2 linked regions of the Skermanella sp. TT6 genome follow. The protein of the gene in region 1 binds, or shares a complex with, the protein of each later gene. Links are inferred from orthologs where the notes say so. Each region holds a gene or a part of one and is shown in the gene's direction. Other genes may lie near its edges. The genes, in order: dnaG and IGS68_RS18535.

Region 1 (6,093 bases):
GAAGGACTCGCGAAGGTCGCGGCGGAACTGGGCCCGGTCGACATCGTCGTCAACAATGCCGGCATCACCCGCGACGGCGTCTTGCACCGCATGACCTACGAGCAGTGGAACGACGTCATCCAGACGAACCTGACCTCCTGCTTCAACATGTGCCGCAACGTGATCGACGGCATGCGCGAGCGGGGCTTCGGCCGCATCGTCAATATCGGCTCGATCAACGGCCAGGCCGGCCAGTACGGCCAGGTGAACTACGCCGCGGCCAAGTCCGGCATCCACGGCTTCACCAAGGCCCTCGCCCAGGAGGGTGCGGCCAAGGGCATCACCGTCAATGCGATCGCGCCGGGCTACATCGACACCGACATGGTGCGTGCCGTTCCCCCGAACGTGCTTGAGAAGATCGTCGCCAAGGTGCCGGTCGGCCGGCTCGGCAAGGCTTCGGAGATCGCCCGCGGCGTGCTGTTCCTGGTGGCCGACGAAGGCGGTTTCATCACCGGATCGACCCTGTCGATCAACGGCGGACAGCACATGTATTGATCCTTCGCCTCCCTGAGGGTGTTAGGATCGACGGGGCGTCCCAGCGGGACGCCCCGCAGTCGTTTTCGAGGGCATCATTTCCGATGGGAGGGCAGATGGTCGAGTACGAGGACGCCAGTCCCGAAGTTCGCGCCGTCTATGACGACATCATGGCGACCCGCAAGACGGACCTGATCAACAATTTCTGGAAGGTCCTGGCCAATCATCCGCCGACGCTGAGGCGCACCTGGGAAAGCATCAAGGAGGTCATGGCGCCCGGCGCGCTGGATCCGCTGACCAAGGAAATGGTCTATCTGGCGGTCAGCGCCACCAACAACTGCAAATACTGCATCGCCTCCCACACGGCGGCGGCCCGCAAGGCCGGCATGACCGACGAGATGCTCGGCGAGTTGCTGGCGGTGGTCGGGATGGCGAACGAGACCAACCGGCTCGCCAATGGCTATCGTGTCCAGGTGGACGAGCGGTTCAAGTCGTGACTTCGCCCCGTCGGACATATTCGGACCGGGAATATCCGGACCGCCCGTGGGTCGGCGTCGGCGTGGTCGTCTGGCAGGGCGAGCGGGTGCTCCTGATCCGCAGGGGCCGCGCCCCCCGGCTCGGCCAATGGGGATTGCCGGGCGGTGCGCAATCGGTCGGCGAGACCCTGTTCGAGGCGGCGGCTCGGGAGGTGCTGGAAGAGACCGGCCTTGCGGTCGAGCCGCAGGCGGTCGTGACGGCGCTGGATTCGATCAGCCGCGATCCCGAAGGCGAGGTCCAGTTCCACTACACGCTGGTCGAGGTGCTGGCCGAGTGTCCGGAGGGCGATCCGGTCGCGGCCGACGACGCGATGGATGCGCGGTGGGCGACGCCGGATCAGGTCGCGGAACTGGTCGAGTGGGGGGAGACGACCCGGGTGATCGAGCTATCCCGGGCGTTCCGGCGCGGGATCGTCGGGTAGGGTTGGCAGGCCGCGGAATGGATGGGCACCTTCGTCCGTCCGTTCCGCGGCGAGGCCGGTCAGCCCTGCTTGTCGATCAGGTCCACGAAACGGTGGAACAGATAGTGGCTGTCCTCCGGGCCGGGCGAGGCTTCGGGATGGTACTGGACCGAGAAGATCGGCTTGCCCTTGACCTTCAGCCCCTCGTTGGTGCCGTCGAACAGGCTGACATGGGTCACCTCCACGTCCGCGGGAAGGCTGTCCGGCTTGACCACGAAGCCGTGGTTCTGGCTGGTGATCTCGACCCTTCCGGTCTCCAGGTCCTTGACCGGGTGGTTGGCGCCGCGGTGGCCGCGGGGCATCTTCTCGGTCTCGGCGCCAAGGGCCAGCGCCATCAACTGGTGACCCAGGCAGATGCCGAACATCGGCACGCCGGTATCGATCAGGCCGCGGATCGTCGGCACGGCATAGGTCCCGGTGGCGGCCGGGTCGCCCGGGCCGTTGGACAGGAAGACGCCGTCCGGCTTGTGGCGCATCACGTCCTCGACCGTGGCGGTCGCAGGCACCACCGTCACCTTGGCGCCGGTCCCGGCGAGGCAGCGCAGGATGTTGCGCTTGGCGCCGTAGTCGATCGCGACCACGTGGTGGCGCGGGTTCTCCTGCGTCGCGTAACCCTGGCCGAGCTTCCACATCCCCTCGTTCCAGGAATAGGTCTGGCGGCAGGAAACGTCCTTGGCGAGGTCCATGCCTTCCAGGCCCGGCCATTGCCGCGCCTGGGCGACCAGTGCCTCCAGGTCGAACCGGCCGTCCGGGGCGTGGGCGATCACGCCGGTCGGCGCGCCGCCGTCGCGGATGCGCCGGGTCAGCCGCCGGGTGTCGACGCCCGAGATGCCGATCAGGTCGAAGCTCTTCAGCCAGTCGTCCAGGTGGCGGGTAGCCCGCCAGTTCGATGGCTCGGTGACGTCGGCGCGAAGCACCAGGCCGCGGGCCGCCGGGGTGACCGTCTCGATATCCTCGCCGTTGGCGCCCGTGTTGCCGATATGGGGGAAGGTGAAGGTGATGATCTGCCCGGCATAGCTGGGATCGGTCAGGATTTCCTGGTAGCCGGTCATCGACGTGTTGAAGCAGACCTCACCGACCGATGCGCCCACCGCACCCAGCCCGCGCCCCCACAGCACCGTTCCATCGGCCAGGACGAGGACGGCGGTGGCGCCGTCCGGACGCGACGCTTCGGCGGCGCTCGGCGCCGGGGCGGCGGAAATGTTTTCGGACATCGGTGACAGACCCCATATTGACCGCCCCTGCGGGCGCATTACCTGATGCGGCTCGGACTTCGGCCGCTCCCGCCCCGATTTGGTCGGCAGGAGGGCACGCGTCAACCCGCGGCCGGATCCGAACCTTTGCCCGGAGCCGATCGCGGTTGGAACCGACGGCGTGCGATTAGACCATGGCGGGCGCCCGGTCAATAGGATGCGGTGTCCTTGCGGCGCCGACGGGGCGGGCGGCGGGCATGCCGCGGCGCCGCTGGCGGACCGGGCCGACATTCGCTATCATTCTGTAAAATTTGCTTCACGAGGACTCCACACGATGTTCCGCAGCCGGCTCAACGAGGCCTTGAAAGAGGCGATGCGGTCCAAGAACCAGCGCGCCGTCTCGACGCTGCGCCTGATCCTGGCGGCTCTCAAGGACCGTGACATCGCCGCGCGGGGGCGCGGGGTCACCGACGGGATCGACGAGGACGAGATCCTGTCCATGCTCCAGACCATGATCAAGCAGCGCCGCGAAGCCATCGCCCTGTACGAGCAGGGCGGCAGGCTCGAACTGGCCGAGCAGGAGCGGGAGGAGATCGGGGTCATCGAGACTTTCCTGCCCAAGCAGTTCAGCGAGGACGAGATCCGCGGCGCGGTCGATACCGTGATCAAGGATATCGGCGCGACCGGCATCAAGGACATGGGGCGGACCATGGCCGAGCTGCGCACCCGCTACGCCGGCCAGATGGATTTCGGCAAGGCCAGCGGCTTCGTGAAGGCGTCGCTGGTCTGACGACATTTTCCCGATCCATTTCCTTTATGGCCTGTTAACCAATCATGACTTACCGTTCCGGGGATGCCGGCCCTCGGCAACCGGTCGGCGCGGACCCTTTCCCCGCAATCCCGGAGCGGACCTCGCCATGATCCGGCTATCCAAGTATCGAAGGTGATGCGCAGGCGCCATGGCGTTTCCTCCCCAATTCCTTGAAGAGCTGAGGGCGCGTCTGCCGCTCTCCGACGTGGTCGGGAAACGGATGCGTCTGATCCGGGCGGGTCGGGAATTCAAGGCGCCGTGCCCGTTCCACAACGAGAAGACGCCCAGCTTCTACGTCAACGACCAGAAGGGCTTCTTCCACTGCTTCGGTTGCGGCGCCCACGGCGACATCATCGGGTTCGCGATGCGCCACGACAACCTGGCCTTCCCCGAAGCGGTCGAGCAGCTGGCCTCGGAGGCCGGGTTGCAGGTGCCCCAGGCCACTCCGGAGGATCGGCAACGCTTCGAGCGGCAGAAATCGCTCCATGACCTGGTGGAGGCGACCTGCCGCTGGTTCGAGAAGCAGCTTGTCGGCCCCGGCGGCCATGCCGCGTTCGACTACCTGAAGAGCCGGGGTCTGGACGAGGAGACGATGGTCCGCTTCCGTCTCGGCTTCGCCCCGGCCGACGGCAACGCCCTGCGCGTCCATCTGGCGCGGGAGGGCTTCAAGGAGGAGGATATGCTGGAAGCCGGCGTCGTCAGGGCGTCGGACTATGGCGGCGGCGCCTTCTCCTTCTTCCGCAACCGCGTGATGTTCCCGGTCACCGACCGGCGCGGCCGGGTCGTAGCCTTCGGCGGCCGCATCATGGAAGGCGACGGACCCAAATACATCAACTCCGCCGACAACCCGCTCTTCCACAAGGGCCGGCTGCTCTACAACATGAGCCGCGCCCGGCAGGCGGCGGCCGACGGCCAGCCGATCATCGTGGTCGAAGGCTACATGGACGTCATCGCCCTGGTCCGCGCCGGCTTCGACGGAGCCGTGGCGCCGCTCGGTACGGCCCTGACCGAAACCCAGATCCTGGAACTGTGGAAGCTGGCACCTCCGGGGCGCCGGGTTCCGGTGCTCTGCTTCGACGGAGATCCCGCCGGCCAGCGCGCCGCCCACCGCGCGGTCGAGCGGGTGTTGCCCCACCTGCTGCCGGACCATTCGGTCCGCGTGGCCTTCATGGTCGGCGGCGACGATCCTGACAGCCTGCTGAGGAAGGAAGGGCCGAAGGCCATGCAGCAGGTGCTGGACGGCGCCATGCCGCTGGCCGACGTCCTGTGGCGGATGGAGGAGGAGGGCAGGGTGCTCGATACGCCCGAAGCGCGCGCCGGTCTCCAGGCCGCCCTGGACGAGCGGGTCGGCATGATCGCCGACCGTACCGTGCAGGCGCTCTACCGCGATGAAATGCGCCGACGCTTCTTCGAGAAGTTCCGCGCCCGACCGGCGTTCCAGCCGGGCCAGCGCTTCGCCGGCGGCGGGGGCGGGTTCAAGGGTCGCGGCTTCCGGGCACCGCGCACGACCGATCCGCCGCCCGATTACCAGCGCAGCCGGCCCAGGCCCGCTCGGGAAGGCCGGGAGCGTGTCTTGCTGGCAACACTGCTGAACCACCCCGAACTGTTCGAGGAAGTCGGTGAATCAATAGGTAGCGTGGAGTTGTCGCAGCCCGCGCTGGACCTGCTCCGTCAGGCCGTCGTGTCGGTGCTCAGCGAAAATACCGGGCTTGACGCTGCCGGATTGGGTAGCCACTTGACTGAAATGGGTTTCTCCGACCTGGAAGATGCCATAGGTCCGGCTTCCTTCCTGTATGCCTTTGCCAGGCCCGATGCGACACTGGAGCAGGCCCGGCGAGGCTGGTATGACGTATGGGGGCAGACATATACCGATCATATCAAGTCCGAGCGCCGGGAGGCGACGCAATCCTTCGCCCGCGACATGAATGCCGATAACTGGTCTCGGGTCCGGGCGCTGCTCGAAGCCGAAGCCGGCGCGGCCGAGTTAGACGACCCCGACCTTGAATACTGAGGTCGCCTATGGCAGATGGAGCAGGAGCTTGGGTCAGGCCAAAAAAAGTCAGTCCTGTGTGTGCGGGTGGCGCGGGGCACCGTGGGCCTTGCGTCACGCACGTGTTTTCTAGGCGGGGGCATCATTCGAATGGCCACGAAAGCGACGAACGGCGCGGAAGTGACGGAAAATCGTGAAGAATCAGGCGATGGCCCGCTGATGGACGGCATGGTGCAAGCGGTCAAGAAGATGATCGCCCGCGGCCGGGAGCGCGGGTACGTCACCTATGACGAGATGAACGCCGCTCTTCCGCCCGACCAGTCCTCGTCGGAGCAGATCGAGGACACGATGGCCATGCTCTCGGAGATGGGCATCAACGTCATCGAGAGCGAGGAACAGGACGACAATCAGAACGCCGCCGCCGATGCCGACGGCGAGGCACGGGTCGCCGGGAACCTGGACGACGACGACATCGGCCGCACCGACGACCCCGTGCGCATGTACCTGCGCGAGATGGGATCGGTCGAGCTGCTGTCCCGCGAGGGCGAGATCGCCATCGCCAAGCGGATCGAGGCCGGCCGCGAGCAGA
Region 2 (6,071 bases), 940 kb from region 1 along the record:
TCTCGCGCTTTATTTCCGAGCGCGGCAAGATCGTGCCGAGCCGCATCACCGCGGTTTCCACCAAGAAGCAGCGCGAACTGGCACGGGCCATCAAGCGCGCCCGCTTCCTGGCGCTGCTGCCGTACGTGGTGAAGTAAGCACCCGGGGAACCGGGCCGGCTTGAGGGGGAGTGGAGCGGCGCCATGCATAATGCCCTGCTGATGGCGATCGGCGGTGGCGTGCTCAGCGCGCTGCTTTACCTTTCGGTGATGGCCGGCGGACTCGGCACGGTGATCCTGGCCTACCTGGGGCCTCTGCCGCTGCTGATGGTGGGGCTGGGGCTGGGACTGCGGTCGTTCCTGATCGCCGGCACCGTCGCCGTCCTGGCGGTCGCCGTCGTCGGCGGTCCGCTCTTCGGCCTGTCCTACGGACTGGCGAACGCGGTCGTGGTGGCGGTGATCGTCCGGCAGTCGCTGCTGGCCAGGACCGCTCCCGACGGCACGCTGGAATGGTATCCGCCGGGGCTGCTGCTGGTGGTCCTGACCGGGCTGGGACTGGTGGGATTGCTTCTGGCGGCGCTTCTGACGCTCGGGGATCCGGGCGGTCTGGAAGGGTCGGTCCGGCAGTTCCTGAGCATCGCGTTCGGCGACGCCGCGGCCGGCACCGCCGGCGCGGAGGAACCGCTGAGCGAGCTTATCGATGGGTTCGCCCAGGTGTTCCCCGGCATGGTGGTGGTCTCGTGGCTCACGATGGCGATCATCAACGCGGCGCTGGCGCAAGGCGTCCTGATGCGGTTCGGCCGCAACCTCCGTCCCGCGATGCGGGTCGCGGAGGTCGAGCTGCCGAACTGGACCCCGATGCTTCTGGCGGCCGCCGGCGTCCTGGCCCTGCTGGGCGGCGAAGGGCAGCTGGGATACCTGGCGCTGAACGCGGCGATCGTGCTGCTGGTACCGTTCTTCTTCGCCGGACTGGCCGTGGTTCACGCCTTTGCCGGCGGGCGGCAGGCCCGGACCCTGCTGCTGATGGTGTTTTACTTCTTTTTGCTGGTGTCCGGCTGGCCGATCGCCATGGTCGTCGGCCTTGGTGTCATTGAGCAATGGGCCGGGCTGCGCCGGCGGTTCTCCCGGACCGGCCCGGATCAGGAGAGTTAGTCATGGATATCATTCTGTTGGAGCGGGTCGAGAAGCTCGGCCAGATGGGTCAGGTCGTCAAGGTTCGGCCCGGCTATGCGCGCAACTTCCTGCTGCCGCAGAAGAAGGCCCTGCGCGCGACGAAGGCGAACCTTGCCTTCTTCGAGACGCAGAAGGCCCAGCTCGAGGCGCAGAACCTGGAGCGCCGCAAGGATGCCGAGGAAGTGGCCGGCAAGATGAAGGGCTTGGCCGTCGTCATCACCCGACAGGCTGCCGAATCGGGCATGCTGTACGGTTCGGTCAACGGCCGGGACATCGCCGAGGCGGTGACCGCCAACGGCTTCACCGTCGAGCGTAATCAGGTCGCCATCAGCGACCCGATCAAGAGCCTGGGCCTGTTCGACGTCCGCGTCATCCTCCACCCGGAGGTGAGCGTAAACGTCAAGGTGAACGTCGCCCGTTCGCTGGAAGAGGCCGAAATGCAGGCCCAGCGCGGCGGCATGATCACCGCGGCCGATCTGCTGGCCGACGAGGAAGAGGCCGAGGCGGCCGCAGCCGCCGCGGCCGGCGAGGAAGAGGACACCGACAACGCCTGATCGGCGTCGTCGGAGAATCCGTCGCTCCCACGCGAAAGCGCGCCGGCTGTGGCAGCCGGCGCGCTTTTGGTGTTTCGGGGAACTTCTCGAGGGGCGCGGTCAGCCGTGCGTAAGCGTCTTCATCTCGCGCGTGAACGCGGAGTTCGAACCGGCTTCGCCGGAGATCTCGGAACCGGTGAAGTTCAGCATGACCGAGCCCAGCACGATGCCGATGATCAGGCCTGCCGCCGCCCCGATATGGCCGGCGGTGTCGTTTCCGTCCTCATTCTGCTCACGATACTGCATCGGATCCTCTCAACAACTGCCCCGTCCAACAGGCTATCCGGACAGTTGTTGCGGCAAGCCTAACGCTTGGCCGACCTCGTGCAGCGGCGGGTAAGCGGAATGCACACCCCGGGCGGCGGAACGCCGCCCTTCCAGGCAATACCCTCAGTAATATCCGTAGGAACGCGCCTCGACGTCGCGTTCCATGTCGCGCCAGGCGGCATCCTCCGGATCGGTCTCGAAATCCTCAACCACCTCCTCCATGTCGTAGTCCGACCACCGCAGCACGGAGATCATGAACTCGACCTGGTCGGGCCGAAGCCCCACCTTGCGCGCCATTTCCGGGGTGTCGCGCCCTTCCCGGACATACTGGACGAGATTGCGGACCCGACGAAAGACATCCTCCTCCGCCTCGGGGTCGTAGGCGAAGACGTCCAGGAACTTGCGGGTCCAGATCCCGTCGCTCTCGAACCCGGTCGGAAGCCGCACCTCGTGCCGGTCGGCCACCAGCCGGGCCAACTCCACCTGAGCCGCCGTCGGGCGGCTATCGCCGTCGGATTTCCGGGCCACTCAACCAATCCTTCCTTAACGCGGGCGATGGCATGGTTAATACACCCATGCCTCAAGGCATAATCGCATCCGGAAATCCTCATGGCGAGAGCTAATTTCCGCCATCTTCACAGCCTGTGGATAACTTCCCTCGCCGGGTTCCACAAGCTATCCACAGCCGCGGCGTCTATCTCGGCCGGGCGTGCTCTGCTAGTCTCCCCGACATGGAAACGATGACCACAGATCCTCGCGCCGCCCGCCCCGCGGATGCTGCCGGACGACGCCCCAGCTACCGAATCACCCCGCACAACGCCGAGGCTGAACAGAGCCTGCTGGGCGCCATCCTGACCAACAACAAGGCCTACGAGAAGGTCGGCGAGTTCCTGAAGCCGGAGCATTTCTACGATCCGGTCCACAGCCGAATCTTCGAGACGATCCATACCCTGGTCCAGCGCGGCGAGGTCGCCGACCCGATCACGCTGAAGCGCTATTTCGAAGGCGATCCGGCGCTCGAGAGCGTCGGCGGCGTCGGCTACCTGGCCGAGCTGGCCGGCAGCGTGGTCTCGGTGGTCAATTCCGAGCATTACGGCCGAATCATCCACGACATGTACCTCCGCCGCCAGCTCATCGACATGGGCGAGGACATGGTCAACGAGGCCTACAGCCATAACCTCGAAGGGGCGGCGCTCGAGCAGATCGAGGGGGCGGAGAAGAAGCTCTTCGACCTGGCGACCACCGGCGACATCCAGGGGGGCTTCCAGCCGTTCAGCCAGTCCCTCCGAGTCGCCATCGAGATGGCGGAGGAGGCGTTCAAGCGGGACAGCCAGGTCACCGGCGTCACCACCGGCCTGATCGACCTGGACCGCAAACTGGGCGGCCTCCATCCCAGCGACCTGCTGATCCTCGCCGGACGTCCGTCCATGGGCAAGACCGCGCTCGCCACCAACATCGCCTTCGCCGCGGCGAAGGCCCACCTGCGCACCGACGGCAAGGAGGGCGCCGGAGTCGCCTTCTTCTCGCTGGAAATGTCGGCCGAGCAGCTGGCCACCCGTATCCTGGCGGACGAGGCGCAGGTCGCCTCGGAGAAGATCCGGCGCGGCGACCTGAAGCCGGAGGATTTCCAGCGCTTCTCCGAAGCCAGCAGCATCCTGTCGCGCGTTCCCTTCTATGTGGACGACACGCCGGCGCTGAGCATCGCGGCGGTCCGTACCCGGTCGCGCCGGCTGGCGCGCACGTCGGGAGGCCTCGGGCTGATCGTGGTCGACTACCTTCAGCTGCTGCGCGGTTCCGGAGGCAAGGGCAACGAGAACCGGGTTCAGGAAATCTCCGAAATCACCCGCGGCCTGAAGGCCATCGCCAAGGAGCTGGACGTCCCGGTGATGGCCCTGTCCCAGCTGTCCCGCGCCGTCGAGCAGCGCGAGGATAAGCGGCCCCAGCTGTCCGACCTGCGTGAATCCGGCTCGATCGAGCAGGACGCCGACGTGGTCATGTTCGTCTTCCGCGAGCAGTACTACCTGGAACGCGCCGAGCCGAGCCGGCGGCCCGACGAGGCCGACGACAAGTTCAACGACCGCTATCAACGCTGGCAGCAGCGGCTGGGCGAGGTCCACAACACCGGCGAAGTCATCATCGCCAAGCAGCGCCACGGGCCCATCGGCACGGTCCGCCTGTTCTTCGACGGCCAGTACACCAAGTTCGGCGACCTGGACCAGAGCCACCCGGGCGGCGGCGGCGACTACGAGTGAGGGAAATCGGGGGCGCGGCCGGACGGTCCGCCCCCATCCCCCTATGGGCACCTGCGGGCGCCCCTGCCGTTGACAGTGTTATGACGGTTGGCTAGGGTGCGCCGCACAAGGTTGCGCGCTGAGGTGAAGTTGCAACGGCACCAGCGGTTTAGGTGTGTGGTTTCAGCCGTTCCCTCAACGCGTCCGGCCCGAGTGTCATGCCCGGCACGGGGCACGGGTGAGCGGGAGCGCCGCCCGCTAGGTTGCCACGGGGGATAAATGGGCTTCCTGACCACGACCGGCCGCGCCTTCCTGGTTTTTCTGGAGGCGACCGGCCGGCTGATGCTGTTTACCGGCGTCGCCGTCTCGCACTGCTTCCGGCCGCCGTTCTATCTGCGCCTGATCGGGCGGCAGATGATCGACATCGGCTATTATTCGCTGCCGGTCGTCGGGCTGACCGCCCTGTTCACCGGCATGGTCCTGGCCTTGCAGAGCTATACAGGCTTCGCCCGCTTCCAGGCGGAAGGCGCCGTGGCGACCGTGGTCGTACTCTCCGTCACGCGCGAGCTGGGGCCGGTGCTCGCCGGCCTCATGGTAGCCGGCCGCATCGGCGCCTCGATGGCTGCCGAGATCGGGACGATGCGGGTGACCGAGCAGGTCGACGCGCTGTCCACGCTGGCGACCAACCCCTTCAAGTACCTGGTGGTGCCCCGCCTCGTCGCGGGACTCACGATGCTGCCCCTGCTGGTCGTCGTCGCCGACATCATCGGCGTCTTCGGCGGGTTTCTGATCGGCGTCTACCGGCTCGACTTCAACCCGGCCGCCTATATCGGCCGCACCTGGGAATACCTGGTGCCGATGGACGTCATCTCCGGTTTGGTCAAGGCGGCGGTCTTCGGATTCGTGATCGCGCTGATGGGCTGCTACCATGGCTATCAGTCGCGCGGCGGTGCCCAGGGCGTGGGCGCCGCGACGACCAACGCGGTCGTGTCTTCCTCCATCCTGATCCTGGTGTTCAATTACCTGATCACCGGCCTGTTCTTTTCGCGATGAGCGCCATGACACATACCGCAGTGGGGAAGCCGGCCGACGCGGCGCCCGGGGCCCGGGCCGAGGCCGGGACGCCGAAGCTGAAGCTGTCCGGCCTCCACAAGTCCTTCGGCAGCAAGCATGTGCTGAACGGCCTCGACCTGGAAGTCGGACGCGCGGAATCGCTGGTGGTGATCGGCGGGTCGGGCACCGGCAAATCGGTGATGCTGAAATGCGCGCTGGGCCTGATGCATCCCGACAGCGGCTCGATCAAGATCGACGGCGAGGAGACCGCCAACCTGCGCCCGCGCGACCGCGAGCGGGTGATGCGCAAGTTCGGCATGCTGTTCCAGGGCGCCGCCCTGTTCGACAGCCTGCCCGTGTGGGAGAACGTCGCCTTCGGGCTGATCCAGGGCGAGAAGATGTCCCGGGGCAAGGCGCGGGAGATCGCGGTCGAGAAGCTGTCCGCGGTCGGTCTCGCCCGGGAAGTAGCCGACCTGTTCCCCGCCGAACTGTCCGGCGGCATGCAGAAGCGCGTCGGCCTGGCCCGCGCGATCGCCACCCAGCCGGAAATCATCTTCTTCGACGAGCCGACCACCGGCCTCGACCCCATCATGGCCGACGTGATCAACGACCTGATCATCAAATGCGTCAAGGACCTGGGCGCCACCGCCCTGTCGATCACCCACGACATGGCGAGTGCGCGCAAGATCGCCGACCGGATCGCGATGATCTACAAGGGCAAGATCATCTGGAGCGGCCCGGTGTCGGAGATCGACAATTCGGGCAATCCCTATGTC

What was found.
Region 2: the proteins of dnaG (region 1) and IGS68_RS18535 are in contact, whole or in part, in a crystal structure (PDB 2R6A), measured with the Geobacillus stearothermophilus proteins. The link is inferred for Skermanella sp. TT6 from one-to-one orthologs. Residues at the interface, in WP_049624496.1 of Geobacillus stearothermophilus: Lys456, Leu457, Leu458, Pro459, Ala460, Asn463, Ala464, Leu467, Leu535, Leu536, Ile537, Ala538, Gln544, Glu545, Asp548, Tyr549, His552; in WP_033016901.1 of Geobacillus stearothermophilus: Ser13, Glu15, Ala16, Gln18, Glu91, Leu92, Asp94, Ala95, Val96, Pro97, Thr98, Ala99, Ala100, Asn101, Tyr104, Tyr105, Ile108.

The regions. Positions count from the first base shown.
Region 1 is NZ_CP067420.1:3,025,660-3,031,752, reverse strand. The notes cover bases 3,178-6,093. They hold dnaG (DNA primase), read left to right. Parts: upstream 3,178-3,662; coding sequence 3,663-5,525; downstream 5,526-6,093. Other genes in these bases: rpoD (RNA polymerase sigma factor RpoD), read left to right, coding at 5,655-6,093; IGS68_RS14310 (GatB/YqeY domain-containing protein), read left to right, coding at 3,178-3,493. Also shown: phbB (acetoacetyl-CoA reductase), read left to right, coding at 1-534; IGS68_RS14325 (carboxymuconolactone decarboxylase family protein), read left to right, coding at 630-1,010; IGS68_RS14320 (NUDIX hydrolase), read left to right, coding at 1,007-1,471; carA (glutamine-hydrolyzing carbamoyl-phosphate synthase small subunit), read right to left, coding at 1,531-2,724; more of IGS68_RS14310, read left to right, coding at 3,038-3,177. UniProt on the Escherichia coli protein: RNA polymerase that catalyzes the synthesis of short RNA molecules used as primers for DNA polymerase during DNA replication.
Region 2 is NZ_CP067420.1:3,959,783-3,965,853, forward strand. Bases 2,114-5,007 are described here. They hold IGS68_RS18535 (replicative DNA helicase), read left to right. Parts: upstream 2,114-2,751; coding sequence 2,752-4,263; downstream 4,264-5,007. Other genes in these bases: IGS68_RS18530 (hypothetical protein), read right to left, coding at 2,135-2,539; IGS68_RS18540 (MlaE family ABC transporter permease), read left to right, coding at 4,522-5,007. Also shown: rpsR (30S ribosomal protein S18), read left to right, coding at 1-137; IGS68_RS18515 (DUF2232 domain-containing protein), read left to right, coding at 183-1,130; rplI (50S ribosomal protein L9), read left to right, coding at 1,133-1,705; IGS68_RS18525 (hypothetical protein), read right to left, coding at 1,805-1,990; more of IGS68_RS18540, read left to right, coding at 5,008-5,295; IGS68_RS18545 (ABC transporter ATP-binding protein), read left to right, coding at 5,301-6,071. UniProt on the Escherichia coli protein: The main replicative DNA helicase, it participates in initiation and elongation during chromosome replication. Travels ahead of the DNA replisome, separating dsDNA into templates for DNA synthesis.